Regions from separate parts of the Erwinia sp. E_sp_B01_1 genome, predicted to be linked through region 2. Evidence: predicted binding sites of a transcription regulator. Region 2 holds the regulator's gene; each other region holds the start of a gene.
The links. Region 2 encodes Fur, which represses iron uptake genes when iron is present. Its sites were predicted from a motif close to ATAATAATGAGAACNACTATCAA; they were not measured.
Positions count from the first base shown of each region.

Region 1: a site for Fur is predicted at 1,592-1,614, ahead of fepB (Fe2+-enterobactin ABC transporter substrate-binding protein). Genes of this name have one in related genera too.
Region 3: a site for Fur is predicted at 2,776-2,798, ahead of VRC33_RS09065 (TonB-dependent siderophore receptor). Genes of this name have one in related genera too.
Region 4: a site for Fur is predicted at 6,029-6,051, ahead of fhuE (ferric-rhodotorulic acid/ferric-coprogen receptor FhuE). Genes of this name have one in related genera too.

Region 1 covers NZ_CP142208.1:4,272,605-4,280,178, forward strand. The annotation lists gene fes (enterochelin esterase) at 1-579, shown strand, start outside; gene fepB (Fe2+-enterobactin ABC transporter substrate-binding protein) at 562-1,533, opposite strand; gene cgtA (Obg family GTPase CgtA) at 1,685-2,872, opposite strand; gene rpmA (50S ribosomal protein L27) at 3,188-3,445, opposite strand; gene rplU (50S ribosomal protein L21) at 3,461-3,772, opposite strand; gene ispB (octaprenyl diphosphate synthase) at 4,028-4,999, shown strand; gene VRC33_RS19885 (helix-turn-helix transcriptional regulator) at 5,309-5,569, shown strand; gene rplI (50S ribosomal protein L9) at 5,645-6,097, opposite strand; gene rpsR (30S ribosomal protein S18) at 6,137-6,364, opposite strand; gene priB (primosomal replication protein N) at 6,369-6,686, opposite strand; gene rpsF (30S ribosomal protein S6) at 6,693-7,088, opposite strand; gene VRC33_RS19910 (hypothetical protein) at 7,445-7,574, shown strand, end outside.
Region 2 covers NZ_CP142208.1:1,401,659-1,409,232, reverse strand. The annotation lists gene pgm (phosphoglucomutase (alpha-D-glucose-1,6-bisphosphate-dependent)) at 1-135, opposite strand, end outside; gene seqA (replication initiation negative regulator SeqA) at 166-708, opposite strand; gene ybfF (esterase) at 959-1,723, shown strand; gene ybfE (LexA regulated protein) at 1,870-2,151, shown strand; gene fldA (flavodoxin FldA) at 2,314-2,844, shown strand; gene fur (ferric iron uptake transcriptional regulator) at 3,198-3,641, shown strand; gene VRC33_RS06890 (beta-N-acetylhexosaminidase) at 3,694-6,345, opposite strand; gene VRC33_RS06885 (OprD family outer membrane porin) at 6,378-7,574, opposite strand, start outside.
Region 3 covers NZ_CP142208.1:1,859,719-1,867,292, reverse strand. The annotation lists partial or broken gene VRC33_RS09075 (LacI family DNA-binding transcriptional regulator) at 1-734, shown strand, start outside; gene treA (alpha,alpha-trehalase TreA) at 925-2,592, shown strand; gene VRC33_RS09065 (TonB-dependent siderophore receptor) at 2,890-5,001, shown strand; gene VRC33_RS09060 (GlsB/YeaQ/YmgE family stress response membrane protein) at 5,058-5,306, opposite strand; gene VRC33_RS09055 (flagellar regulator YcgR PilZN domain-containing protein) at 5,492-6,229, shown strand; gene emtA (membrane-bound lytic murein transglycosylase EmtA) at 6,344-6,976, opposite strand; gene ldcA (muramoyltetrapeptide carboxypeptidase) at 7,259-7,574, shown strand, end outside.
Region 4 covers NZ_CP142208.1:2,416,110-2,423,683, forward strand. The annotation lists gene VRC33_RS11515 (transporter substrate-binding domain-containing protein) at 1-79, opposite strand, end outside; gene VRC33_RS11520 (amino acid ABC transporter permease) at 381-1,031, shown strand; gene VRC33_RS11525 (amino acid ABC transporter ATP-binding protein) at 1,033-1,800, shown strand; gene VRC33_RS11530 (LysR family transcriptional regulator) at 1,803-2,723, opposite strand; gene VRC33_RS11535 (SDR family NAD(P)-dependent oxidoreductase) at 2,889-3,587, shown strand; gene fhuE (ferric-rhodotorulic acid/ferric-coprogen receptor FhuE) at 3,719-5,956, opposite strand; gene VRC33_RS11545 (VF530 family protein) at 6,438-6,722, opposite strand; gene VRC33_RS11550 (NAD(P)-dependent alcohol dehydrogenase) at 6,856-7,574, opposite strand, start outside.

The DNA.
Region 1 (7,574 bases), 1.9 Mb from region 2:
CTGTCCGCCCCTCTTTGGGCGATGACCCTGAGAGAAGAGATCCCTGAAGCCGTTTATCTGTTTATTGATTCAGTCAGTAATAAATTACGGTCACAAGAACTTCCCTGCTACCCCGCATTCTGGGAGGCTATCCAGCAAGAACTCCTGCCCCAGCTTCAGCAGGAGCTGGCTTTTTCACAGGAAGCAGCAAAGACAGTGGTGATTGGGCAGAGCTTTGGTGGCCTGGCAGCGCTCTATGCAGGGGTAAACTGGCCGCAGCGATTTGGCTGCGTACTCAGTCAGTCTGGATCTTTCTGGTGGCCGCACCGGTATTCTGAACCAGACCAGCCTCCGGGCATTTTGATCCAGCAAATTGAGCAAGGCCTGGCCGGAAACCCCTCCTTACGCATTGGGATCGACGCCGGCCTGCATGAAAAAATCATTCTGCAAGCAAACCGGCAACTGTATCCCTTACTGATCAAAGCCGGACAAACCGTCCGTTACCGTGAAATCGATGGTGGGCACGATGCCCTGTGCTGGCGCGGCGGGATCACCGACGGGTTGAAATGGCTCTGGTCTGATTCAGTGAAGGGTAAATAACTGTTCAATCCGCGTCACAAGATGCGTCGCACTGTAGAAATCAAGACGGAAACTGTCATTGCCCAGCGTGTAAACCTGCTGATGCTGAACCGCGTGGGAAGCTGCCAGTAAAGGCTCTGACAAAAATGCCGCTTTCCCTGACTCGTCAGTAGCAAACATCAACACCGACTGCCCTGTAATTCCGGTGACCAGATTCTCTCCGCTGAGCGGGATGATATCCCGCCGTTGTAGCCGCTTACGGGCATCAGCCACCACAACGGGAACCTGAGCAAGGGTGAAACCCAGCGATTTCAGCAGTTGTCCCTGAGCAGAATCGCGGGTCCAGAGATTGGCAATACGACTGTGCGGATTGTAAACCAGCGCCGTCACAGGCTGCGGCGGCAAAGCCAGAGTTCCTCTGACTTTCTCAACCTGACGCTGAAAAGACCGTACTGATTTCTCAGCCCCGGCTTCATGACCAGTGGCCCGGCCCAGAAGCAGCTCTATCTGCTGCCAGCTTTGTCGATCGTAATTAACGACCAGCGTGGGCGCTATCAGCGAAAGACGATCGTATAAAGCCAGCGCTGAGTCTTTGCCCGTTGCGCTGACCACAATCAAATCGGGGTTTTGGCCAGCAATGGATTCAAGGCTGGCTTCCCCCACGGGGAGCGGCTTAACGCCTTTGGTTCTGGCAACCTCACTCCACTGACGAAAGAAACCCAGCTCATCGGCAAGACGTTGCCCTGGTTGAGTCACGCCGCTGGCAATCACTGGCGCATCAATGGCCAGTAACGAGCCCGTCAGCGTAACACTCGTTGAAACAATACGCTGAGGTTGCTGCTGCAGCACAACTTCACCTTTGGGGCTGGGCAACTTGCGCGGCCACCCTTCAGTGGTAACGGCATGGGAGTTAAAGGCGCAGCAGAACAGGCTGGAAAGTAACATGTATCGCAGGGCAGAAGCAGGTTTCATCATTATCAGGGCTCATCGACAGGGTACCGACAGCAGGAAACAGCGGTCGGGCATTATTCAAATGATAATGATTATCTTTATTACTTGAAAGCGCTAATTACGGCAGGTTTTGTGGCAGGCAAAAAAAGGGACACATACAGTGTCCCCTTCTGGTTTAACGCTTGTAGATAATCTCGACGCCTTCGTCGTCTTCTTCATCCCAGTCGTCATCCCAGTCGTCATCTTCCACTTCAACAGCAGACTCGGCTTCGGCCTCTTCCAGCTGCTGACGGTGATAGTCGTCCCACATGAACTCGACTTTTTCAGGCTGCTTCTGCTCTTCTTCCGCTTCTTTTGGATTAGCGATAATGAAGGACATTACATCCCAGCAGAGGTCTTTCACGCCAGCACGGTTAGCTGCAGAGATCAGATAATATTTATCTGTCCAGCCCAGCGCTTCAACAATGGCTTTAGCGCGTGATTCAGCTTCTTCCTGATCCAACAGGTCCACTTTGTTGAAGACCAGCCAGCGTGGCTTGCTGAACAACTTCTCGCTGTATTTTTCCAGCTCGGCAAGAATAACGCGCGCATTCTCAACCGGATCGGATTCGTCAATCGGTGCCAGATCGATGGTATGCAGAAGCACACGGCAACGCTCCAGATGCTTCAGGAAGCGAATGCCCAGACCAGCACCGTCAGAAGCGCCTTCGATCAAACCGGGAATGTCTGCCACTACAAAGCTTTTTTCATTATCCATACGCACTACGCCCAGGCTCGGCACCAGGGTAGTAAAGGGATAATCAGCCACTTTAGGTTTTGCAGCCGAAACAGCACGGATGAAAGTGGATTTACCGGCGTTAGGCAGACCCAGCATACCGACATCGGCCAGCAGCATCAGCTCAAGCTGCAGATCGCGCTTCTCGCCCGGCGTTCCCATCGTCTTCTGACGCGGCGAACGGTTGATGGATGATTTAAAACGGGCATTGCCCAGGCCATGCCAGCCGCCTTTGGCCACCATCTGAATCTGGCCATGCGTCATCATGTCGCCCAAGGTCTCACCGGTGCCCTGGTCGATAATACGCGTACCTACAGGCACTTTGATGACGATATCTTTGCCGCGCTTGCCGGTACAGTCACGGCTCTGGCCATTCTGACCACGTTCAGCACGGAAAGATTTTGCAAAATGGTAGTCGATCAGCGTGTTGAGGTTTTCGTCAGCCTGCATGTAAACATCAGCACCGTCTCCACCATCGCCGCCATCTGGCCCGCCACGGGGGATATATTTTTCACGACGGAAACTGACGCAGCCATTGCCGCCATCGCCCGCAGCAACGAGGATCGTCGCTTCATCAACAAACTTCATGTTACTTCTCCGTAAATCATTCGCCCGGTACTGGCAGGATAACGCTTGTCCGGGTGTGATCCGTCTTGTGCCCGATGACGGAAACAGGGTGTCTGGCGCCGCAAACCTGCCTTTGCGTCGTAGTCCCTTACAGGAATCCGCCTAAAGACATCGTGCAGCTGAATATAAAGTGTACAGCAAAAATGGGGTTTGCTGTGAACCCACAGGCCTGTGGCCGGGGTTAAATGCAGAATGTAAAAAGCCCCGCAATCATAGCGGGGCTTTTTGATTCGCTGCAGAAAGCGGTATCAGGTACCGCTTTCAGGCACGAAAACCTTACTCAGCAACGATGCTGATGTATTTACGGTTGTTCGGGCCTTTCACTTCGAACTGGACCTTGCCGTTTGCAGTTGCAAACAGAGTGTGGTCACGGCCGCAGCCTACGTTGGTGCCCGCGTGGAATTTGGTGCCACGCTGACGAACGATGATGCTACCTGCCAGAACTTCTTCGCCGCCGAAACGCTTAACGCCGAGGCGTTTTGCATTGGAGTCGCGACCATTTCGAGTGGAGCCGCCAGCTTTCTTGTGTGCCATTAGTCAGTTCTCCTCTTAGGCGCTGATGCCAGTGATCTTCACATCAGTGAACCACTGACGGTGACCCTGCTGCTTACGATAATGCTTACGACGACGGAATTTAACAATCTTGATTTTGTCGCCACGACCGTGTGCAACGATCTCAGCTTTGATCAGGCCACCTGAAACTAAAGGCGCGCCAATTGTTACGTCTTCACCGTTGGCAATCATCAGAACCTGGTCGAATTCAATCGTTTCGCCGGTTGCGATGTCCAGCTTTTCCAGGCGAACGGTCTGACCTTCGCTTACTCGGTGTTGTTTACCACCACTTTGGAAAACCGCGTACATATAAAACTCCGCTCTCGCGCTTGCCGTCTTGGTTTCAGGCTGCGCTATAAATATTCACAATAGGGCGCGAATTCTACGCAAGTTCCGGAGTAATGACAAGTGCCTGATGCGGGGTATTGCAGAAAAAAAACGCAAAGCACAGGCAATTGTTTCGTTGCGACGATTTTCCAGTACAATCTGTTATACATTACATGCCGCAGGCACGGGTAAAGACGCTTATCATAGCAGCATACTGAGCAATAGCTGAACAGACTGATGAACTTAGAACAGATAAACGAACTCACCGCGCAGGATATGGCGGACGTCAATGCAACCATACTCGAACAGCTGAATTCTGAGGTTTCCCTCATCAATCAGTTGGGATACTACATCATCAGCGGAGGCGGTAAACGCATCCGCCCGATGATCGCTGTCCTGGCGGCACGCGCCGTAAACTACTCGGGAAAACAACACGTTACCGTGGCAGCATTGATTGAATTTATCCACACCGCCACGCTTTTGCATGATGATGTGGTGGATGAATCAGATATGCGACGGGGCAAAGCCACAGCCAACGCCGCCTTTGGCAACGCGGCCAGCGTACTGGTTGGCGACTTCATCTACACGCGTGCTTTCCAGATGATGACCAGCCTGGGATCTCTCCGGGTGCTGGCTCTGATGTCGGAAGCGGTAAACGTCATTGCTGAGGGCGAGGTGCTGCAGTTAATGAACTGCAATGACCCTGATATCACCGAAGAGAGTTACATGCGGGTGATTTACAGCAAGACAGCCCGTCTGTTTGAAGCTGCTGCCCAATCCTCAGCCATCCTGGCTTCAGCTTCTGAAGAGCAGGAGAAAGCGTTACAGGACTATGGACGCTATATCGGCACGGCTTTCCAGCTAATCGATGATTTACTGGATTACAGCGCTGATGGCCAGACTCTGGGTAAAAACGTCGGGGATGATCTTAGCGAAGGAAAACCGACTCTGCCTTTGCTGCATGCGATGCGCAATGGTAATCCTGAGCAGTCACAGATGATCCGTGAAGCGATTGAGCAGGGAAATGGTCGTCATTTACTGGAATCCGTTCTGGAAACCATGAACCAGTGTGGTTCCCTGGAATGGACCCGTCAGGCTGCGGAAAACGAAGCTGATAAAGCTATCGCCGCGCTGAAAGCCTTACCAGAGTCCCCCTGGCGAAGCGCGCTTGAAGCGCTTGCCCATATGTCAGTTCAACGCGAATTTTGATGCTCTGAGCGCGGGAGACCGCGCTTTATCCAGCTTCCTTCCCATTTATTCCTCCCTCCCTGCTGAGTTTCCTCCCCGCTGTCCGACAAAATGTCAGGGCTGATATCGCCGTTTGGCTTTTGCGTACCATCACACAAAATCCTGCCATTATTGAGAAATAATAAGAAATTTATAGCCAGTTATTGCTATAAAACACGGGGTCTACTTTTTTCCCGGTCTTGATTGCATAGCCGGTGTCACTCTCTGACTGACACCCGGAAGGCAGGGTTTAGCCCCATTTGGAAACCTGTGTACATGGAGGAGACACGCATGGTAAGCAGTAAAAAAGACTGGCACAACGCCGATATTATTGCGGGTTTACGTAAGAGGGGTACCAGCCTTGCCGGGCTGTCGCGTAAGGCAGGATTAAGTTCATCGACGCTGGCAAACGCCATGTTTCGCCCCTGGCCGAAAGGAGAATGGTTGATTGCAGAGGCGCTTAACATCCATCCTGCTGAAATATGGCCAAGCCGCTACTATGATGCCACTACGAAAACGTTGATCGATCGTAAACGCTTAATCAGGCAGTAAAAGCGCCGGGATGCTGGAAAGCGGAAACAAAAACGCCGGCACAAGGCCGGCGTTTTTATGCGGTAAAGTCAGCGATTAAGCTTCGTTAACCACGTTTACAGTCAGTTTAGCGAAGACTTCGCTGTGAACCTGGAAGTCCACTTCATGCTCACCGGTGGTGCGCAGAACGCCGTTCGGCATACGAACTTCGCTCTTAGCCACTTCAACGCCAGCTGCAGTAACTGCATCAGCGATGTCGCGGGTACCGATGGAACCGAACAGTTTACCTTCGTCGCCTGCTTTAGACGCGATAGTAACGGTGCCCAGTGCGTTGATTTTCTCAGCGCGTGCATTAGCTGCAGACAGAACGTCAGCCAGTTTGGCTTCCAGTTCTGCACGACGGCCTTCGAAGAACTCAACGTTTTTCTTGGTAGCAGGAACAGCTTTGCCCTGTGGAACCAGGAAGTTACGAGCGTAGCCCGCTTTAACGTTAACCTGATCACCCAGGCTGCCCAGGTTTGCTACTTTATCAAGCAGAATAACTTGCATTACCTTATCCTCTTAAAGTCGTTAATAGACAGCGGCCGATTACTGATGACGATCAGTGTATGGCAGCAGGGACAAGTAGCGAGCGCGCTTGATGCAGCGAGCCAGCTGACGCTGGTATTTGGCACGAGTACCGGTAATACGGCTCGGGACAATTTTACCGCTTTCGGTAATGTAGTTTTTCAACGTTGCGATGTCTTTGTAATCGATCTCAACAACGCCTTCCGCGGTGAAACGGCAGAACTTGCGACGACGGAAATAACGTGCCATTAGGCTAGTCTCCAGAATCTATCAATTCAATCTGCTCGGCATGCAACACCGTCTTATTCAGTCCATTGCGCCCTTGATGGCTGCTAATGAAACCTGAAACGGTAAGAAGCGTGCCGACCGTTATACTTTGAGTAATGGCCTGATGGGTTTTGCCGCTGATAATCACCGGCATTCGACACCAGGCTTGCCGGGTAAAACCGGCTTCCACCTGCTCTGAACGATGCTCAAGCACGAACTGGCAGTGTGGAATACCTGACGGGCTGACTTTACGCATCGGCGTCTTGCACACAGTGCCAGACAGCGTCAGCCGATTAGCCGTCACGGTAAATTACTCTTCAGAATCCCCAGCATCTGCATCATCAGAGGTTTCGTTAGCAAAATCTTCACGACGCTCACGGCGCTCGTCTTTCGCTTTAACCATCGGAGATGCTTCAGTTACCGCGTGCTTAACGCGCATAACCATGCTGCGGATAACGGCGTCGTTGAAGCGGAAGTTAGTTTCCAGCTCATCGATCGCTTCCTGCGGAGCTTCCACGTTCAGCAGAACGTAGTGTGCTTTGTGCAGTTTGTTGATCGGGTAAGCCAGCTGACGACGGCCCCAGTCTTCCAGACGGTGGATCGTGCCTTCTGCACCAGTGATAGCACCAGTGTAACGCTCGATCATGCCCGGAACCTGTTCGCTTTGGTCAGGGTGAACCATAAATACGATTTCGTAATGACGCATCGAATTTGCTCCTTACGGATTATTCAGCCTCCTGTCAGGGTCAACCGCGGCCCATGGAAGCAAGGAACGTGTATGTTTGTGCGGTCGAAAAAATTGACGCGTAATCATACTGGCGGGACCGGACAAACTCAAGGTAAAGTCGTGGCCGGGTGTAAATTATTTGTCAGTTTTGGGGGGAGTTCATCATGAATCAGCAATATCATTGACTTACTCTCAAAAGTGGTCAAAAAAGCAGATGTGAAATAGCAAGAATTACTAATACCTTTTAGCCCAGGGTGGACTAAACTATATCTGTTGCTTATGACAAGACCCTGGCGTTCGCGTCAGACTGAACTACCAGATTGTGGAGATGAGTTATGAAATCCATCGCAATCGCCACCTTACTAGGTCTCTTCCTTTCCACATCCGCCTTTGCCAGCACAACTGGCTGCGCGCAGCAGGTGAAAAGCTACACCAGCGAAGCGGCGAACAGTTACGTCTATATAA
Region 2 (7,574 bases):
AGATGTGCCGAATTTCACCGCATGTTCTGCATTATTCAGATCGGGTTGCAGGACATAATACTGCGAAGTTAACTGTGCAACGTTAATCAAATCACTTTGCTGGGCTGGCTGCCCGGCACGGGGGTGATTGGCCATTGGCGATTCTCCCTGACGCTTCTTTATCAGTTAGAGGGTACCGCAAACCTTGTCAGCCAGCTCCTGAGGGAACTGCATTGACAGCATGATGTGTTCGACCATGCTTCGTTTGCGATCTGTGTTGGTGTTGGTGATCACCCAATACGGTGTGCCGGGAATATGTTGTGGCTTGGTATGGGTGCCATTCTGTATCAGGGTCTGCTGATTGCCTGCAAAGTAGACGCGCGTGCGGCCAAGCAAGGAGTCGGTCGCGGCGGCAAATGCCTTGGGATCCTGATTGTATAAAGTCGACAAAATCAGCATAAAACGATTCACCGCTTTTTTCTGCTCGGCGTATTCGTCAGACAACATCAGCTCGCGAACAGCGCGAACGCGATCCTGCGGGCGGGATTCAGCCTTTACCGGTGCGGCTTCTTTCGAAACGCTCCCGGCTGCTACTGCAACTGCAGGTGCACTCTGACCAGCAGTAAATTTAAGCATACGGCGTAAAATGTCAGAGGCGCTTTCACCAATATGCTGAGTGTGGCTGGCGATATAGCGGTATAGCTCTTCGTCGACTTCAATAGTTTTCATCTTGATCCAATACAATTATTGCTGATAAGAGCCGGACTGCACGGAACCTGTTGAGGACGCGTGCCGGATAATCCAGCTCTAACACGAGGATTATAAAGTTAAATCCTGCCGGGGAGTAGCGCCAGCCCCTGATACCAGCAAAAGTCAGACTATGCCGCAAAAAGTTTTGCGGGACTTCACTGGCCGTCGAAGCAGGAAAAAGTAAATCTATGATACCCTAACCCCTGGTTTCAACAGTAAGAACTTTGTTATGAAATTGAATGCCCGCTTGCAATCTGAACAATCTGTTACCTCTGACACGCCCGTGGTTTTACTGCATGGCCTGTTTGGCAACCTGGATAATCTCTCCGGGCTGGCAAGAGGCTTAAAAGACGACTGTCGTCTGGTGCAGATGGATCTTCGTAATCATGGCTTATCCCCGCGTAATGAGAGGATGGATTATCAGGCTATGGCAGAGGATGTCCTTGAAACCCTGGATAACGAGGGGATAGATCGTTTTTCAGTGATTGGCCATTCGATGGGCGGGAAAGTGGCGATGGCGTTAACTTCACTGGCACCTGAACGCATTGAGCAGGTAGTGGTGATAGATATCGCCCCTGTCGCCTACCCGGAGCGTCGACACGACGCCATTTTTGCCGCTCTGAAAGCAGTAACCGATGCCGGTATAACTGTGCGTAGCGATGCAGCGGCCCTGATGCGTGAGACGCTGGAAGAAGAAGGCGTTATTCAGTTTCTGCTAAAATCTTTCCATCAGGGAGAATGGCGATTCAACGTGCCGGTACTCTGGGAATGCTACAACCGGATTATTGGCTGGCAGCCGTTACCCGCAGGGTCACAACCCATATTATTTATCCGTGGCGAACTTTCTCCTTATCTCGCCGATGAGTACCGTGACGCGCTGCTTGCCCAGTTCCCTCAGGCCCGTGCCCATGTGGTAACCGGTGCCGGTCACTGGGTTCATGCTGAAAAACCTGATGCTGTTTTGCGCGCAATTCGACGTTTTTTTGCGCTGTAAAAACAAATGTTTCCTGAGATGGCTAAAACGTTGTCGTCATGACTTTCACTGGGGTATGATGGCGCGCTTTAAATTTGTCGCAGCACGAATTTCAGCCGACATCAGGCCTGAACCATCGAACTCCAGCCTTTCAGTATCACGATTCTATGGCAAAAGAAAACACGGACCGCACCACGATCGATCTGTTCGCAGATGACCGTCGCCCGGGACGACCTAAAACTAATCCGCTTACGCGTGATGAGCAGTTGCGTATCAACAAACGTAACCAGCTCAAGCGCGATAAAGTGCGGGGACTGAAACGCGTTGAGCTGAAAATGAACAGCGACGCAGTGGATGCCCTGAATGAACTCGCTGAGCAGCGTAATATGAGCCGCAGTGAGTTAATAGAAGAAATGGTTATGGCGCAGCTGGCCGACCAGAAGCGCTAAACAGCATCAGCTTACCGGCTGTCCGGCATCTGCCGGTGAAGCACAAAGCGACAAAAGCGGGCGGATTACTCATTTATCCCCCTGGAGCTGTCTGCTATCATTGCCGGTATCTGTAGTGAGCAGCCTTTACCCCATCATTGAGATTCAAGAGGTTAGTAAGTCATGGCAATCGTAGGCATTTTCTTTGGCAGCGATACGGGCAATACAGAAAACATTGCAAAAATGATCCAGAAGCAGCTCGGTAAAGAGGTTGCTGAAGTTCAGGATATCGCTAAAAGCAGCAAAGAAGACCTTGAAGCCTTTGATATTCTGCTGCTCGGTATCCCAACCTGGTATTATGGTGAGGCCCAGTGCGACTGGGATGATTTCTTCCCGACGCTGGAAGAAATTGATTTCAATGGCAAACTGGTAGCCCTGTTTGGCTGTGGCGATCAGGAAGATTACGCAGAATACTTCTGCGACGCGATGGGCACCATCCGCGACATCATCGAGCCTAAGGGTGCGGTTATCGTGGGTCACTGGCCAACAGAAGGTTATCATTTCGAAGCCTCTAAAGGGCTGGCGGATGATACCCATTTCCTTGGCCTGGCCATTGATGAAGATCGCCAGCCAGAACTGACCAGCGAACGTACCGAAAAGTGGGTCAAACAAATTTTTGATGAGCTCCAGCTGCAAGAAATCATTGAAGCTTAAGGAGTGCGGCCTGTTGTGGGACATATCTCACATCAGGCCAGTGATTTTTCCTATAGAAGTAATAGGCACATTTTTGTAACTTTCATCTGCAAAACTGTAGAATATCGCCATCGGTCACCCCGCTTTCTCAATGTCTTCGCCCTGCTGGCGATGACAGAGCGAAATGTTCACCCAGCGCTTGCTCTTCCGGACGTAACGACTTTCATCATTACCTCCCTCAACAGTGACGCATCGCCGGTAGTATTCATTTCGAAGTATCAGATCTATAATGAGACGTTTAGCTTTTCGCGTCGACCGATGTTCATGGCTTTTCAGCCACACAGTGACTAGCAAAGTAACAGGACAATATCCGCATGACTGACAATAACACCGCATTAAAGAAGGCCGGCCTGAAAGTCACGCTTCCCCGACTGAAAATTCTGGAAGTGCTTCAGGAACCTGAGGGCCATCATGTCAGTGCGGAAGACTTGTACAAGCGCCTGATAGATATGGGCGAAGAAATTGGTCTGGCGACGGTTTACCGCGTTCTGAACCAGTTTGATGATGCGGGGATCGTTACCCGTCATAATTTTGAAGGCGGCAAGTCCGTTTTTGAACTGACTCAGCAGCATCACCACGATCACCTCATTTGCCTGGACTGCGGTAAAGTGATCGAGTTCAGCGATGAATCTATCGAAACTCGCCAGCGTGACATCGCTACGCGTCACGGTATTAAGCTCAGTAACCACAGTCTGTACCTTTACGGTCACTGTACCACTGGCGATTGCCGCGAAGACGATACCCTGCACGACAAGTAATCTGCACTAACAGTAAAAACCGGTGAACTTCACCGGTTTTTTTTTGCCCTTCTTAAAGCTTCTCTACCCTGCTGAAGCGTTCGCCGGCTTTATTCACCGTGCGCAACCACACTTTGCCTTCCACCTGTGGCTGATGCCCGGCCTCATAAAGCTGCCAGGTTTTCCCTTCATCCAGACTGTACTGCACAGCCAGGCCCGGTAATGCCGTATTGACCTGTAACTTACCCTTGACGATTTTACCGCCCGGTAAAGGTAAGCGATAAGCTATGCCAGCCTTGTCCAGCTTCGCCAGTTCACGCTGGCCCAGCAGATTGGCAAATCGCTGCCAGTCCTGGCGCTGAGCGTCCTGATCCACAAAGTGAGTTTTACCACCGATATACTCTTTCCCTGCTTTGTAATCCTGCTCCCAGTCAGCCCGATGCCAGGCTCGTTCCGCAACGGAAAGGACGCGAGGGAAAATCATATATTCCATCTGCTGGTCGGTACGAACCGTTTCGCTCCACAACTGAGCGGAAAGCCCGGTGGCTCCAGGCCAGGCTTTGTCCGATTTTGCACTGAAATTTTTGCCATCGCGATCGACCGAGGTCTCGGCATTTTGCGGCAGGTTATCCGGTGCGAAGCCGAAAACTTTACGTTCATCACTGAAGCGGGTGCCCCAGTAATAGCCACGCTCAAGAGGATTAACCTCATACGGGAAGTCCATATAGAGATAATCAGGATTTGAAACAATCACTTCGTAGCCTTTGTTTGCCCAGTCATTGGCCGAGTCAAATCCTCCCCAATAGAGGGTATCCCAGAAGTTCACCGCAACCTTTTCGGTGGCAAAAGCGTTAGCATCCCTGGCATCTTTCAGCCCATCCTGCCATGCCTGCATCTTGCCGATGCCATGCGCGTTAACCTGCTGACTGACTTTCACCGCAAAATAGCTCGGCAGGTGGCCAAGATCGGCCACTTTCCCCTCTTTAATCATCTTCTGACAAACCTGGGATTTCGCCCACGGCTGATCTTCCTTGCTCATGTCCAGCAACCCGGTGCCGGCAACCGGTTTTTTGATGTCAGAGTAACCCGCGCCAAATCGGATATTTTTCGCTTCATCTCCGCCGAAATGCCAGGTCTGAAGCGGCTGCCCGGCCGCCTGGTGCATAGCCTGAATCTCACTGATGATTTTATCGGTAAAGCGTAATGAAGAGGTCAGGCAGGGATTCAGATAGCTGGTGCGATTGTAGAGCTGAACCGAAGTGGTGTTTGAGTTATCGGTGGGATCGACAAGCCTGTAGGCCGTGGCTTGCTGGGTTTGACCTGCTTTCATCAGGCGATCGTAGCGTGCCTCCATTGAGACCACGGCAGCCCGGGCATGGGCAGGCATATCGATTTCGGGAATAACCTGAATGCCGCGCGCATCTGCATATTTCACGATGTCGATATAATCCTGGCGGCTGAAGTGGCCGCTACCATTGTTATCGCTCTGCGGGCCCGATCCAAGTTGCGGCAGCAGGCAACGCTTTTCACTGAGGTCATGGCAACGTTTAGATCCCACGTCAGTTAATTCAGGCAGGCCTGGAATTTCAATACGCCAGGCTTCATCATCGCTGAGATGAAAATGGAACACGTTGATTTTCCAGCCAGCCAGCTGATCCAGCATGCGGATCACCGCCTCTTTGCTGTGAAAGTTGCGTGCAACGTCAAGATAGACGCCGCGATACGGGAAACGCGGGGCATCAGTCGCTTTCAAGGTAGCGATTTGCAGGCTTCCATCAGCCGGGATCAGTGAGAGTATGGACTGCAAGCCGTAAAATACCCCGCTCTGGTCATACCCTGTGATTTCCGCTCTTTCTTTGCTGATTGTCAGCGTGTATCCCCCCGCAACAGCAAGACTTTCCGCCTGTGCCTTTTCTATGCGGGTGGAGATTTCATAACCCGCCGGTTGTTCTTTTAAGCCGAGTTGGGCAAAACGTTGCTGAACGGCTTTAGCTTTGCCAGCCGACAAGCTGTCCAGCTTCAGAACCACCCCGCCAGAGAGATCCACATCATCGGCAAAGACTTCAACTTTCATGGGGGTAGGGAGTATTTGCCCACGCAGTGCAGAGGAATTGAGCCGGGTAATATCGCTGTTCTTATCGAAACGGCTGTCGGCATTCATCAGCACATTTTGATCGTCCGCCGTCCGTTTCCACTGTTTACCGAAAGGTTCGACAAAGGTGGTGAGATCCTCAGTATCCGTACTGACAATAATCTTTGGCGTGGCTTCGCCGGAGGTCACATACCAGCGCGGCATCACATCAGTAATAAACAGCTGCCAGTATTCGTTGATGATGGGGATATCAATTGATTCACCTGCCGCGATGCCCTGGAATTTTTCAGTGGGTTCGAGGCGGGTGAGATCCCCGACGATATGTACGATTCGAAACTGTTCGCTGTCGACTTTCAGAGTGGCATGAACGTTTGACATATAAATAGCCCAGTCTTTGCTGTTAAAGGCCGGACCTGGGTTGGTTAAAGTAATAGTTGCACGGTTGCAGGAGGCCCAGTCAGCGCCCAGTGCGGCACAATCTACCCCGTTCTGTGCCGCCTGGTTATCGGTCACCCGATACTTCACACCAAACTGACTGACCTGATCAACTACCTGCTGATCGGCAAGCGCTGCCCCGCTATCCAAAGCTGAGGCCAACGCGATCGTAATAAGAGTGGCTTTGAACTTGTTCATCCTTTTTCCTTATCCTTTAGTCCTGTGCTTGCTCAGAAGAGAGTGAAAGGGGCAATCACGATAAACTTCACGTCTTTTTCATCCTGGAAGATATTGCCGTAACCACCGCTGTAGCTCGGCAGGTCGCTGTGGTTATCAAAGCGGGTGTAATGGAGTTTGAAAGAGGTGCCTTTGGCTATCCCCTGCTGCACCGTGTAAAGCAGGTCCATGTTCCAGGCTGACTCTTTAAGGCGGCGGTTCTGGTCCCAGGCTGAATGGTTAGCAGGACGGGCATCCCAGCCATAAGCGTAAGAAGTCCCTATCGCCCATCCCGGCAGGTTCCAGTTTTTAAGGTCATAGAGGATCCCGGCGAACAGCGCTTTTTCGCCATTAGCATTGAAATCAGATCGGGAATCCCACCACACATCAAGCCGGCCATTGGAAGTGGCATAACCCGGCGTCATGCGCTGTAAAAAAAAGCCCTGATTCCCGTCGGCTTTCACCCAGGTCCCTTCCAGCCGTAAATCGAACGGCCCGGCGGTATAACCCAGCGTGACTGCCTGTAGCCAGGCTAACCCGTCGTAGACATCATTGATGTTTGCCGCGCCACCCGACTCTTTGTCTTTGGCCCCGTAAAACTGCCAGCTGGTCTGGAGTTTGTTCGCTGCGATCGGGAAGCCATAAGAGACTTTGGTAAAATACTGATCCATGTAACTGGCAGCCTGACCAAACGCTGCCTCCAGTATCAGATCATTTTTAAAATCGTATTTCATGCCAACAGAATGCAGCCAGCTAATATCGGTCTGGCCGTCGGCTTTACGGAAGTGATAAGTATTCTGATACCAGGGAGCCTTATAAACATCGCTCCACATCCAGGAGAGTGACAAGGCGCCAGCATCAGCAAAATCATATTTCAGCCCTGCTTCTGCCCCACGATAGGTACCCGGTAAAAAACTCCAGTGAGGCGCGAGCAATGTTTGTCCCTGAGGCTGTAAATAACCCACCCTCAGCCAGTAATCGTTTACCTTGAATTTCACGGCGGCTTTATAAATACTCGCGCCATTTTTATCTCCGGTCCACTTTTCATCCCAGCGATTTTTCGCATCGCTGAACCCAATTTCATCAGGGGCAGCAGGCCCGCTGTTGGACATTTCCAGCGCGCCCATTACCGCCAGATCAAGACCAATAAAATCGGCTAAATAACCTGACGAGAAATCAAGGTTTGCATTAAATGTGGCGTGATGAAGATT
Region 3 (7,574 bases), 460 kb from region 2:
GGTAAAAACAGCGCAGAGGAAGAGCGGCAGGCTATCGAATATCTGCATGATTTACGCTGCGATGCGATCATCATCTGGCCGCGATTTCTCTCAATTGATGAGCTGGATGGCCTGATTGATAGCGTTAAAAAACCGCTGATGGTGGTCAACCGAAAGCTGCGTAAACACCCCAGTCACTGTATTTATTGCGATCACAAAGGGTCCAGTTTTGATGCCACAAAATACCTTATCGGGCAGGGGCACAGGGCTATCGCCTTTGTCACCGGATCGCTGGACTCTCCCACCGCTATCGAAAGGCTTGCCGGCTATAAAGAGGCACTGATCCAGAGCCACCTGCCCGTTGATGAAGCGCTGATCGTGCAGGGAAAATGGTCGCCGGCCAGTGGTGCAGCGGCGGTAGAAACTTTGCTGATTAACCAGGTGCCATTCAGCGCCCTGCTCGCCAGTAATGATGAAATGGCCACCGGCGTTTTAAAGAAACTGCATGAAACCGGCATAGCCGTACCGGCGCAGGTGTCGGTGATGGGTTTTGATGATATTCCCACCGCCTCGTGGCTGATCCCTGCTCTCTCCAGCGTGAAAGATCCGGTCAGCGAGATGGTCAGTGAAGTGATAACCCGGATTATCTCCATGCTGGATGGCGGCTATCCTGGCCGTGACAATCCCTTTTTTCCGGGATGGTTATCAGGGAATCCACAGGATCGGGGCCATTTATTAAAGCATCAGCAGGCTAATGATGCTGTCAAACATTACCCGGTCTGGCGTGTTGTCGCCAGGTCCGGTAACGGCAGAATGAGGCCGAAAAACCCAGATCGCATCACATTTCCCGGCATGTTCACCGTCGTTATGATGAAACTCGTCTAAAGTTTGTTTCAGGGTCAACAACTTACAGACAACGCATCGTCCGGACATGGAGAACTACTAATGCAGAGAGTCGATAAACGTCACTGGAAAGCGGTTTTGGTACTGCCTTTTGTGGTCGCGGCACTGACACAAACGGGTTATGCGGCGGAAGCCGACACGCAGCAACATTTGATGAGCAATACTCCACAGCCCCCTGATATTCGTCTTGGGCCGCTGTTTAATGCCGTGCAGGCAGCAAAATTTTATCCCGATCAAAAAACCTTTGCTGATGCGGTGCCCAAAAGTAATCCCAGTACCATTCTTGCTGACTGGCAGATGCAGAAAAATCAGCGCAATTTCGACCTGAAGCATTTTGTCGAGACCAACTTTACCCTGCCAGCTGAAGGTGAAAAATATGTGCCTCCGGCCGGACAAAGTTTGCGTGAACACATCAACGGTCTCTGGCCGGTGCTGACCCGCTCCGCTAAGCAGGCAGGCCAGTGGGATTCGTTGCTGCCGTTGCCCAAGCCTTATGTGGTGCCGGGTGGCCGCTTCCGCGAAGTGTATTACTGGGACAGCTATTTCACCATGCTGGGTCTGGCTGAAAGTGGTCACTGGGATCGGGTTCAGGACATGGTCGATAACTTTGCCTGGGAACTGGACACCTGGGGCCATATCCCTAACGGTAACCGCAGCTATTATCTGAGCCGCTCACAGCCGCCGTTCTTCAGCATGATGGTGGATCTGCTGGCACAGCATCAGGGGGAGAGCACATACAGTAAGTATCTGCCTCAACTGCAAAAAGAGTATGACTACTGGATGGCGGATGCCGACAGCGTCCAGGCCGGTGAAGCCAGCAAGCGCGTAGTGAAGCTCAAGGATGGCACCGTACTGAACCGCTACTGGGATGCGCGTGACGTGCCGCGTACGGAATCCTATATGGATGACATTACCACCGCGCAGAAAAGTACCGACCGAAACAAAGCCGAAGTGTATCGCGACCTGCGTGCAGGTGCTGCTTCCGGCTGGGATTTCAGCTCCCGCTGGTTTGATAATCCGAAAGATCTCTACACCATCCACACCACGCGTATTGTGCCGGTGGATCTGAATGCGCTGATGTTCCATCTGGAAAAAACGCTGGCGCGCGCCAGTAAAGTTGCCAACAACGAGCAGGCCGTTAAGCAGTTTGACGAGCTGGCTCAAAAGCGTCAGGCGGCGATCAACCGCTATCTGTGGGATAACAAACAGGGATGGTATGCCGATTATGACTGGCAGAAAGAGAAGGTCCGGCCACAGTTGACGGCTGCCGCGCTGTTCCCACTTTATCTTCAGGCGGCAACGGATGAAAAAGCGACACGCACCGCAGCGGGCGTCCGCGCTCATCTGCTGAAGGAAGGCGGACTGGCGACCACTAACGTCAATAATGGCCAGCAATGGGATGCGCCTAACGGCTGGGCACCGCTTCAGTGGGCGGCTGTCGAGGGGCTGAACAACTATGGCAAGCAGGCGCTGGCGAAGGATATCGGTATGCGCTTCCTGCAGAACGTACAGACGACTTATGACAAAGAACATAAGCTGGTCGAAAAATACGTGGTTGAAGGCAAGGGGCTGGGCGGAGGTGGCGGCGGTGAATATCCGTTGCAGGACGGCTTTGGCTGGACCAACGGCGTGACCCTGAAGTTGATGGATCTCTACTGCCCGAAAAATACTACCTGTAACAACGTGGGCGATCTGACCAAAGCCCGGTAACGGGTATTACACGGCGCTTCCTGACGCGGGAGCGCCCTTTCAATTTTGTCCTGCCCCTCTCAGCCCCTGATTTCCCTGAAATCCGCTGGATCTGTTTGCCCGCCTCCTCTATCGGATCACGACAACCCCTATCGTTATCAGGGAATATATAAGCAAAATCAATGCTTGAATCCCTTTAACGAAAAGATAATAATTCTCATTGAGATTATCATAAATCTTTACATTACCGTAACTGCGCGTCTTTCACCTCTGCCAGCGCAAACGGTTCTTACTTCGCATTTTGTAAGGGAATTAACAATGAGAATGGCTTTTACTCTAAAGCGTTCTGCTTTGCTGTGTTCGATTGCACTGGCTACTCCTGCTTTCACCTTTGCTGCTGAGACCCTGGTGGTCACCGCACAACCCGTAGAAACGGCGACCACGCCAACACAGGGTTACACCGCGAAAACCTCCTCTGGCGCGACCAAAACCGACCGCCCGCTAATCACCACAGCGCAGTCAGTGTCGGTAGTCACCCGCCAGCAGATGGAAGACCAGGGCGCAATGGATGTTAACCAGGCGCTGAACTACACCGCCGGGGCTTTTACCAATTTTGCTGGCGCAGCCACCCGCTACGACACCGTTTCACTGCGTGGCTTCCACGGCGGCGATGTGGATAACATTTTCCTTGATGGCCTGCGGGTAATGAGCGATCCGGGCAGTTACAACGTTATGCAGGTTGATCCCTGGTTCCTGGAACGCATTGACGTGATCAAAGGCCCCTCCTCTGCGCTCTATGGTCAGACCGTGCCAGGCGGACTGGTGATGGAAACCTCTAAAAGGCCGCAGTTTATTCAGGAAGGACATTTCCGTGCCTCCACCGGGACCAACTCCACCAACAGCGCCGCCTTTGATTACACCAATGCGATTAACGATCAATGGGCGTTTCGCCTGACGGGCATCACCCGTAACAGCGATACCCAGTACGATCATACCCGCGAAGAGAAGTATGCTATCTCCCCTTCTCTGCTCTGGCAGCCGGATGAGGATACCTCGCTGTTGCTGCGTGCCTATCTGCAGAAAGATCCTTCCGGTGGCTATCACGGCGCAGTGCCCGGTGACGGCAGCATCACTGAACACAATGGTCGTAAGCTGAGCAATGGGTTTTACGATGGCGACAGCTCGCTGGATCAGTTCAAACGTAACGAGCAGATTTACAGCTATGAGTTTGCCCATCGTTTTAATGACACCTGGGCCTTCCGTTCCAATGCCAGCTATTCCCACTCTAACGTCGATCTGGATCAGGTTTATCAGATTGGCTGGGACGCAAATAATCCGGATCTGCTGAACCGGTATTACTCAGGCTCCCGTTCTTCCCTGAGTGCCTGGGCCATTGATAACCAGCTGGAAGCGGATTTCGCCACTGGCGAAGTTGACCATAAAATGGTGCTGGGTGCTGAATACCACCAGTATAAGAACGATCTCAGCGATGCCGGCGGTGCGGCAAATCAGCTGAATGCGGTAACGGGTCAGGCAGTTGGCGATCGACTGGATTACACTTTTGCCGATTCCCAGCGACGTTATTATCAGACCGGCGTTTATCTGCAGGATGAGATGACCTGGCAAAAATGGCATCTGGACTTATCTGGCCGCTATGACCGGATTGTGTCAGAGACCCGATCGGCAGACGACAAAAAACGTCGTCAGGACGATCATATCGGTGGCCGTGCGGCGCTGCTGTACGCCTTTGATAACGGCATCTCCCCGTATGTCAGCTACAGCCAGGCGATCACTCCTCAGTCACTCTCTGCCCAGGATGGCAGCATTCTTAAACCGACTACCGCCGAGCAATATGAGGCTGGGGTAAAATATCAGCCCAATGGCACCTCCGATCTCTACTCCGTGGCGGTTTACGATCTGACGCAGAAGGATGTGGGCAACCGCGTGGTGAAGGAGTCTTACTTTGAACCTGCAGGTAAAGTACATTCGCAGGGGATTGAGCTGGAGGCACATAACCAGCTGACACCACGCCTGAGCACCATCGCCAACTACACCCTGAACCACGTTCGCTTTAAAGACTCAGTGGATGGCAACGACGGGCACACGCCATACGTCACCCCGAACTCCATGGCTTCTGCCTGGGCGAAATACCAGTTTGACTGGGGGATCAGCGTGGGTGCAGGCGTTCGCTACATCGGTAAACAATGGGCCGATAACGAGAACACCACTCGCCTGCCTTCCACCACGCTGTTTGATGCTTCCGTGCGCGCCGATCTGGGCGCCTGGAACAGCAGCCTCAAAGGAGCATTCGTGCAGGTTAACGCCAATAATCTGACCGATCGCGATTACGTTGCGGCCTGCTACGGCACAGGCTATTGCTACTGGGGCGCAGAGCGCACCGTGGTGGCGACAGTGGGCTACGACTTCTAATCTGCAGATAAAAAAAGGGAGACGATAATCGTCTCCCTTTTTTTAACCAGCACTCGTCAACTTTTGACTTTACGGTAAATCCACAGCACGACAATCGCGCCGATCACCGCTACTACAAAGCTGCCGAAGTTAAATCCGTCTACCTTGCCGAAGCCAAACAGGGTACTGATCCAGCCCCCAACCACGGCACCGATAATGCCGAGGACCACGGTGATGATAAATCCACCGCCATCTTTACCCGGCATAATCCATTTAGCGATGATCCCTGCGATCAGACCAAAAATGATCCAAGACAAAATTCCCATTACCTGCTCCTTGTTACCTACTGATTAGACGGCATAAGTATAGGCAAAAATTCTAACACTGTGATTTAAATCCAAACTTTTTGTTAAATTTTTTTGCCCCGGGGCTAAAGCGCCAGGTTATAGTGCCGATACTTTGACGTAGCACCAATGATGCCGCGTTTTCTGACATTCAACTGGAGTGGGATGTGAAAGAAGAAGATAAAGAGCAATACCTCAAACGCGGCCCGCTGGCCGTGCTTGCGGTGTTAAAGACTCTGTTAAAAAACCAGACACCGATCATGGTTTCCCATGCCAGGGGCCAGTTTATTACTAAGCTGTTAGACGCCGATCGGGAACGTATGGTTCTTGATCTTGGCAGTAATGATTATGAAAACCAGACCGCTCTGGAAGCTCGTGAGCTGCATCTGACTGCTGAAATGCAGGGAGCCAGAGTGGAGTTTGCGTTGAACGCGCTGGAAGACGACCGCTTTGACGGCCTGCCAGCTTTCAGCTCGGCCCTGCCCGATCAGCTGTGGATGATTCAGCGCCGTGAGTTTTTCCGGGTTTCGGCTCCGCTAAATCCGATCTTTTACTGCTATGTGAACTGGCCGGATGGCAGCGGTGAAGGCCGACTGCGTCTCCAGGACCTGTCACTGGGCGGCATTGGCGTTTTGGCTGATTCAGCGCTACCCGAAACGCTAAAGGGTGGCGAGCAGTTTAAGAAACTACGCGTGGAAATGGGTGAGTACGGCCGTTTTGAGGTCGATGCCAAACTGATCAACGTGGGCAAACGCAGCGTGGTGGGCAACAAAAATGAGACGGTAGTGACGCCTCGCCTCAGTTTCCGCTTCAGTTCATTGAGTTCCGGCGAAGAGCGCTCACTGCAGCAGGTGATTTTCTCACTGGAACGTCTGGCCCGTGATAAAGCCAACCGTTTCCAGTAAAGATCTCACCTGAGGATTTTGTCAGGGCACTGACGCTGGCCTCTGCGCAACGATGGCAGTCTCAGACAGCATCAGGAAAGGGCCGCTTTGTCGGCCCTTTTTTTATCAGACTGTTCAGATGGTGCGGTAAGCGGTGGTGACTTTCCACAGGTAACGCGGGGCCTGAGCGGCTGGATGCTTGTTCTGCACATGCCTGTAGAACTCATCCGGTGACAAGGCATTAATCATCGCAATCGCCTGGCTGCGATCGCGTGAGAAGGTTCTCAGCAATGCACCAGCGCCATTGGCATAGGAAACGATAGTGGCATATCGCAGCGTTTCCGGATCGCGGATCCCTGCCAGGGACTGATCCTGCAGGATTTTCAGGTAAGCCGTACCAATATCGATATTTTTCACCGGATCGCGCAGCTCTTTCGTGGACGGCTGCCCACGACGTCCCTGCACCCGGTAGACTTCACGTCCTGCTGTTGAAGCTTTAATCTGCATCAATCCAATGGCATTCGACTTACTGACTACCGTTGGATTGCCGCCCGACTCGACTGAAATAATGGCATCTACCAGCTTTTGATCGATTCCGTAGTTGTTCGCTGCACTCTCCGTGAACATCGACCAGGCCTGCGCCACTTTCTCTGGCGGTGCCTTGGTTAACGGCGTTTGCTGCTGAGTGATGGTCTGTTTATGTGGCTTGCTGGCACAGCCTGCAAGCAGTAATACGCCCAGTATCGCAACCGTTTTCACACTTCTCACGCTATATTCATCCTCTGAGCCTTAGCCTCGCGCTGTATAATAACGTGCGTGCGGCTGGAGAAAATTACCTTAACTCTGAATTTGAACCGCCAGCGGATGACTTCATCGCGGCTTTTCTTCATCATCAGGGACAGTGAACCCTCAGTGGCGTAAAGCATTCCTTTACCGCTGACCGAAAATCACATAAATCGCCGGTGATGGCGACTTTTTTTTCGCGCTGACTGCAAAATGAGACTGAAATGGGCTCGTCCTCACGCTGCATTAAGGAATAAAGTGAACATAATGTCGGTTATACCCCGTACTTTTCATCTGATTGCTCCTTCCGGCTATTGTCAGAATCAGCAGGCTGCCGAACTAGGCGTGGCGCGGCTTCGCCGTCAGGGGCATCAGGTTTTGCATACCGAAGTGATCGCCCGCCGGGATCGGCGTTTTGCCGGAAATGAGGCCGATCGTTTACAGGATATGAATGCTCTTGCGCATCTCGAAAGGCTGCCGGACATCGTGCTTGCCGTCCGGGGGGGCTATGGTGCCACCAGGCTGCTACCCCAACTGGACCGGGCTGGAATCGCTGCCCGACTGCGGGATCAACCTGTTGCAC
Region 4 (7,574 bases), 1.0 Mb from region 2:
AGGTGACGCTGGCGGTGAGGGTAAGTGCAAGAACCACACCACGATGCAAAGCTGAGAGAGGTAAACACGAAGCTGGCATAGGTCACTCCTGGGTAAACAGTGAGAACGGCGCTGAGGGTCTGTTTTCACTATAATGAATTTCGGGGTGTCCTTGTCAATCTTTTATTTTTACTAATGTTAAGTCGGTAGGATTACTTATTTAACGATGATTTATAAGGTATTTTAGGGTAAATAAAGCCCCTTTATATCAGCAATAAGCAAAGCCTATGTTGAATTAATTTAAAGCGATTGACAGGGGTATGGGGGCGCGTGATATTCAATTAAATGAAATTCGCGTCCTGTCAGCCGTTGGCGCGTCCCATAAAGTACAGGAGTGAGCGATGGACTGGAGCAATATCCACACCTACTTACCCTTTCTGCTGAAAGGGGCTGAAATGACGCTGTATATCACTTTTTTCTCGCTGGTGATCAGTACGCCCCTCGGGCTGCTGTTTGCCGCCGGAAAAATGTGTCCGTGGAAGATTATTTCCTGGCCGGTGTCAGTCATCATCAATATCACCCGGGGTCTGCCGATCATCGTGGTGCTGTTTTATATCTATTTTGTTTTCCCGGACATCGGCATCACCCTGACCTCTTTCCAGGCCAGCGTTATCGGTATCGCCTTCTGCTTTTCAACCTATATTGCCGAGATCTTCCGCTCGGGTATTGAGTCGGTCGACCGTGGGCAACTGGAAGCTGCGCGCTCTATGGGGATGGGATTTGGTAAAGCGATGAAGCGAGTGGTTCTGCCGCAGGCGTTTCATGTGGCGTTGCCCCCTTACAGCAATACCCTGGTGATGATGCTGAAAGACTCCGCCCTGGCTTCAACTATCGCCGTCACTGAAATGACCCGCCAGGGCCAGTTAATCGCCTCCTCCACCTTTGATAACACCACGGTTTATACGCTGGTGGCGCTGCTCTATCTGGCGCTGTGTCTGCCACTGATGGCGCTGACCAAACGCCTTGAATCCCGCCAGGCAAAAGGGGTCTGATATGATCGAAATTGAGTGCGTCCATAAACGGTTTTCCAATGTTGAAGTGCTGAAAGGCGTGAGTTTTACCGTGCAGGAAGGGGAAGTGGTCTGTCTGATTGGCCCGTCCGGATCGGGCAAATCCACCCTGCTTCGCTGCATCAACGGGTTGGAAACTTATGAAGAAGGCGAAATCCGCGTGCTGGGCCAGCGGGTGAATAATCGTGACAAGAGCATCAATGAGCTTCGCCGTAAGATTGGCATGGTGTTCCAGCGCTTTAATCTGTTTCCCCACCGCACGGTGCTGGAAAATGTTATGGAAGGCGCAATCCATGTGAACAACGAGCCTCGCGCGCAGGCAGAGAAACGGGCGAAGGAGCTGCTGGATCTGGTGGGCCTTGCCCCAAAAATCAACGCCTGGCCAGCGCAACTCTCCGGCGGCCAGCAGCAACGGGTCGCTATTGCCCGCACGCTGGCACTGCAACCCAAAGCGATTTTATTTGATGAGCCGACTTCCGCGCTCGATCCTGAGCTGGTGGGTGAAGTGTTGCAGGTGATGCGCAATCTGGCGAAAGAAGGCATGACCATGGTGGTGGTGACGCATGAAATGCAGTTTGCGCGCGAAGTGGCGGACAGGGTCTGCTTCCTGCACAGCGGCAGAATTGTAGAGCAAGGCCCGGCCAACCGGGTACTGCTCACGCCACAGGAAGCGCCGACTCAGGATTTCCTTCGCCGTGTGATCGGCACGCAGTCAACCTGCACCTGCGAAGGCTGCCTGAAGTCGGCCTGAATTTACGGCTGGCCGCGGCAGACGCTTAGTACCAGTTGCCGCAGCCAGCGGTGCGCCGGATCGGCATCCAGCCTGGGATGCCACATCTGCGATATCGTCATTTGATCGGTCGCGACCGGCAGTTCGAAAGCGAAAAGCGATCCCCTTATATGGGCATTGATCACCGGCTGCGAATTCAGGAAGGCTTCAGATACCGGTGCTATCAGTTCAGAAGCCTGAGCCACGGCCAGCGCGGCAGCAAAACCCGGCACCACAGCAGCCACCTTACGTTCAAGACCCGATGCCGCGAGCGCGATATCCAGCGGCCCGTGGATTAGCCCACGGCGGGAGGTCACCACATGACTCCAGGCAACGAGCTTTTCCGCAGTGACCTCGGGTTCTCGCGCCAGGGGATGGTCTTTTCTGACCACGCCCACAAAGCGATCTCTGAACAGAGCCTGAATCTTGACCTCCGGCCCCATTTCCCCCAGCACCCCGATCTCAAGGTCAATCTGCCCTTCACGCAGCGGAACGCTGCTCTTCTCAGGCTTGGGAGCAAAACGCAGAAGCACGTCCGGCGCGACAGCACAGGCGGCAGCAATCAGCGTGGCGCCAAAAGTTTCCACAAAGCCATCGTTGGTTCGCAGCGTAAAAACGCGATTCAGGGAGGAGAGATCAAATTCGTCGACAGCGGGACGCAGTACGGAACGGGCTTCGAAGACGGTGTTATGTGCCCGTTCACGAAGGGCTTCAGCTCCGGGCGTTAACACCATGCGGCGCCCTGCCCGCACCAGCAAAGGGTCGCCTGTCACCGTTCGTAGCCGACCCAAAGTCCGGCTCATGGCGGAGGCGCTTAACCCCAGACGACGGGCAGCCGCGGCCACGCTGGCCTCTGCCAGCAGGACATCAAGCGCTATCAGTAAGTTCAGATCGGGATCGTTCATGGCAGCCATATTATCCCGCGCCCCTCAATGTGGGAAGGCGTTTGGTGCAGGTTATCAGTGCAGGCGTTGCGTCTTCCGCCTTATCTCTGCCGGGGCTATATTTTCTTCACTGACACAGACTGAAGAGAAAACACTTTTTTCAGCTGAACTATGAGGAATGCATCCATGTCCAGATTAGAACAAAAATCTGCCCTGCTGATTGGCGCTTCACGCGGTTTGGGCCTGGCGATGGTGGAAGAGTACCTTCATCGCGGCTGGAAAGTCACAGCCACTGGCCGCAGTAACTCAATTGATAAACTCCTGGCGCTGGCCGATATACACCCCGATCTCAGGGTGGAAACCGTCGATATTACCCTTCCAGAACAAGTGGCTGCGTTGCACCAGCGGCTTGGCGATCTGCGAGTGGACCTGCTTTTTATCAATGCTGGCGTTAAAAATAGCGACGGTGAAACCATTGCCGATGTATCCACTGACGAATTTATCCGGGTGATGGTCACCAATTCCCTCAGCCCGCTGCGGGTGATTGAAGTGTTCAAGGATCGGGTGGTGGAGACCGGCACGATTGGCGTTATGTCTTCCGGTCAGGGAAGCCTGACGAATAATACCAATGGCAATTACGAAGTGTACCGGGGCAGTAAAGCCGCACTGAATATGTTTATGCGCAGTTTTGCGGCGCGGCACAGTGAAGATCCCCGTACGCTGTTGCTGATGGCTCCCGGTTGGGTTCGCACAGATATGGGGGGATCGCAGGCACGGCTGACTATCGCTGAAAGCATTCCGGCGTTAATAAATACCATGACGGAATATCAAGGACGTTCAGGCCTGCACTATCTGGACTATCAGGGGAAAGTGGTTCCCTGGTGATCGGGGTTTTCAGTGTGCGAAATACCTTGAGGACGTGGTGTCCAGGTCATCAAGGCAGGCTGTGTGCGAATCGCCTCGGGGAAGCAGCGCCTGGAAAAAATGGCTCCGTTCAGGAGCCATTTTCAACATTATCAGAACTTGTAGTTGGCGCTTACCGAGAAGTTACGCGGTTCACCGTACTGCGCGTAGATATTGTCTACGGTGGTGTCATATTTCTTATCAAACAGGTTATTCAGGTTGGCCTGCACGGAAAGTTGCTTTGTCACCTGATAGCGGCTGAACAGGTTAACCAGCGCATAACTGCCCTGCTCGGCATAACGCGTGCCCACGCCTTCCGGCCCGTCGATTTCATCCCAGACATGCGTCTGCCAGTTCACGCCGCCACCCAGGGTGAGATCCTGCAACTGAGGCAGGCGGTAGCTGGTGAAAAGCTTTAACTGAGTGCGTGGCAGTTGAGGATTTACCGCGGTGCCATCGCGCTCTTCAGCGATGTAACGCGTGCCGCCAAAGGTCATCTGCCAGTTATCGGTAAGGGCGCCGTTGATTTCAAACTCCACGCCACGGCTAACCGTGCCATCTTTGCCCTCATAGGCGGTGTCCTGCGTCCCGGGGATAATCTGCCCCGTGCTCTGACCAACATTGTCCAGCTCGGCACGGAACACCGAAAGCGAGGTGGTCAGGCGGCTGTTAAACCAGTCTGATTTCACCCCGGCTTCGTAGTTTTTGCCTTCGACTGGCGACAGATAGGCACCATTGATGTCGCGGTAGGTCTGTGGCTGGAACACGTTGGTATAGCTGGCATAGGTTGACCAGTTTTCATTGATATCAAACACCACTCCGGCGTAAGGCGAGATGTTGTTTTTTTCCAACTCTTCGGTCAGCGTGTGCGTGCTCCAGCGGGTATAGCGGGCACCCAGGATCAGGTGCAGCGGGTCAGCCAGCGAGAGGCGGGTGGCCAGGTAGCCCGACCTCTGACGGATGGTATCCTGCTGTGAAAGCGAACGTGGACCCCAGTCGGTTTCCGGGAAATCGCTGCTGAAATTGTTAAAGTTGCCAATGTCTTCCGTAGAAAGATTGGCAAAGGCGCTGTAATAGGTGTTTTCCTGTTTGGTGTAATTCACCCCCACCATCAGCTCATGCTGGCGTCCAAACAGCTCATAGGGGCCGCTGGCGTAAGTATCAACGGCGTTCACTTCACGTTTGCCGCTGTTATAGCCTGTTCCGCCCACGACCGGATAGCCGGCATAACGTGAAACACCAGCACCGGTGTTTTTATCGAAATAGCCGTCAATGTAGAGCTGCTTGCTGTTAATAAAGGTGACGTTATGCGTGGCGTTGAGATTAAGTTGCCAGCCATTGTCGAAACTTTGCTTCAGATTAGCAAAGAGCTTTGAACTCTCTTTGTCGTTGTAAGCCCAGTCTGGCGCAGTGTTGTAGCCACGGCGATAATCCGTTTTGCTGCCATCCAGATACCAGCGCGGTGCCCCACCCCAGGTTGGGCGATTGGCATTGGTTTCCTGGAATTCGTATCCCACGGAGAGGGTGGTGGAATCGGTCAGATCGGCATCCACCGTGCCGTAAAAGAATTTCTTCTCTGCGCTGTAACGCTCAACGTAGCTGTCATTGTCCTGATAACCGGCAACAACACGGCCACGCACGTTGCCTGATTCACTCAGCGGTGCGGAGAGGTCGGCCACATAGCGCTGTTTATTCCAGCTACCATAGGTTGCGGTGACATCGCCTTTGAACTCGCGGCTGTCAGCATGTTTGCGGATCATGTTTACCGAGGCTGAAGGATTGCCTGTACCGGTCATCAAGCCGGATGCGCCACGCACCACTTCAATACGCTCATAGAGCGCAGAGTCCGTCTGGGAATCGCCCAGGTTCCAGCGTGGCTCAAACACGGTTGGAATACCATCGACCATATAGTTGTCGATCAGAAAACCCCGCGAGTAGTAGGTTTTGCGATCCAGATCGGCGGTCTCTTCCTGAATGGCGGTGGTGTTATACAGCACCTGCCCCAGCGACTGGAGCTGCTGGTCTTCCATACGCTGTTGGCTGATGATACTGACCGATTGCGGAATGTCGCGTGCAATCATCGTCATTTTGGTACCGGCACTGGTCACCGGCACGCTGTAATCGGTGGCGGCCGTGTCAGATGCGCTGCCAGTGGTGGCATTAACCGTCAGCGTTTGTCCGGTACTGGTATTTGCCGCTTCGGGTGTGGGGGTTTCCGTTGCGGCTGAGGCATAAGGAACCTGCAAAGCCGCCGCAACCAGTGCGGCGACCAGAGTATAGCGGGGTGCAATGCTGGAGCCAGCTTCACTGATGAAGCGCTTTTCCCTGATACGGCTTGAAGCAAAAGACATCGTACTACCTCAGAATTTTCTCTTATTTATTATTTTGAGCGACGATGTAGCCACTGCCCCGCCTTTGCTCAAATGCGAATGAGAACTATAATTTTTTTTATTTAGTATGTAAAAGAATATTAGGGAACTTTTCAGAATTTTGTAAGACGCCGGGGGGATGTGTCTGTTGAAGCGTTTGAAAGCAGGCATTTCCGGGATTCATCAGGATGATAAAACCCGGTAACTTCATTAATTACAGGGATAAATTGACAACGATACGCCGTTCTATCCTAGCTGCCTGCATACGGGCAAAAATGTCATTGATGTTATTCAGGGGGTTCAACCAGCCAGGGGGGCCAGTAAATTCGTACAACCGCCAGTACTGTCTTACAAGTCCTGGCGATATTGGAGAATAACCGGACTAACGATGATCCTGAATGCTCTCCGCTACGCTGGCCAGCATCTGATTGACCGGGTTACTGCCAGATCCCCATCCTGAAACTTATTCTTTCTTTTTCCAGTTAGCCCAGGGGCTGTCGGCGGGCAGCTCTGGTTCAGGGGCTGCTGGTTCATCCAGCGAGGCAATATAGAACTCTTCCACTTCTTTGCGCGCCCACGGCGTGCGGCGCAAAAACTTCAGGCTGGATTTGATGCTTGGATCGCTCTTGAAGCAGTTGATATTGATGCGTGCAGCCATCTCTGCCCACCCATAGCGAGCCACCAGCGCATTCAGCAGGGCTTCAAGCGTCAGGCCGTGCAGGGGATCTTTCGGTGAATGAGGTGTCATAGTGCATCCTGTTAACAGGGAGAAATTGCCGACACCATACTGAATGGTGCCCGTCAGTGCAATTCTCCCCTGTTTCTGACAAAAAAAACAGCGCCTGTGCGCTGGTTTAAACCGGTTTGAAGACCTTAAAGGATCAGAAATCGGCTTTCAGTACCACACGGAAGTTAGCTTTACCGGCACGGACGTGGTCCAGCGCTTCGTTGATTTTCGACATCGGGAAGAATTCAACGGTGGGGGCGATATTGGCGCGGGAAGCCAGTTTCAGCAGCGAACGTAGCTGGCCCGGCGATCCTGTAGAGGAACCCGTCAACGCCTTGTCGCCCATGATCAAATCAAACGCGCCGACCTGGAAGGGTTTCATCACTGCGCCTACGGTGTGGAATTTCCCTTTTGGTGCCAGTGCGGCAAAGTAAGGTTTCCAGTCAAGATCTACCGCTACGGTGCTGATGATCAGATCAAAACGCCCTGCCTGCGCCTTCAGTGCCTGAGGATCGCGGCTGTTGATCACCTCATCAGCCCCCATATCCAGAATCGACTGCTTTTTGTCCGGCGTGGAACTGAAAGCCACAACTTCCGCCCCCATTGCACGCAGGATTTTAATCGCAATGTGTCCCAGACCACCGATACCGATCACGCCCACACGGCTGGTTGCCGTAATATTGCTCATCAGCAGCGGTTTGAAGACGGTAATGCCGCCACACAGTAAAGGACCGGCACTTGCCAGATCCAGCTTCTCCGGAAGCGGGATCACCCACTGCCAGTCTGCACGCAGTTTCTCAGCAAAGCCGCCGTGGTTCAGAATGGTTGGCGTGGTGCCCTTTTCACAGTTGACCTGCTCGCCGTTGATACAGG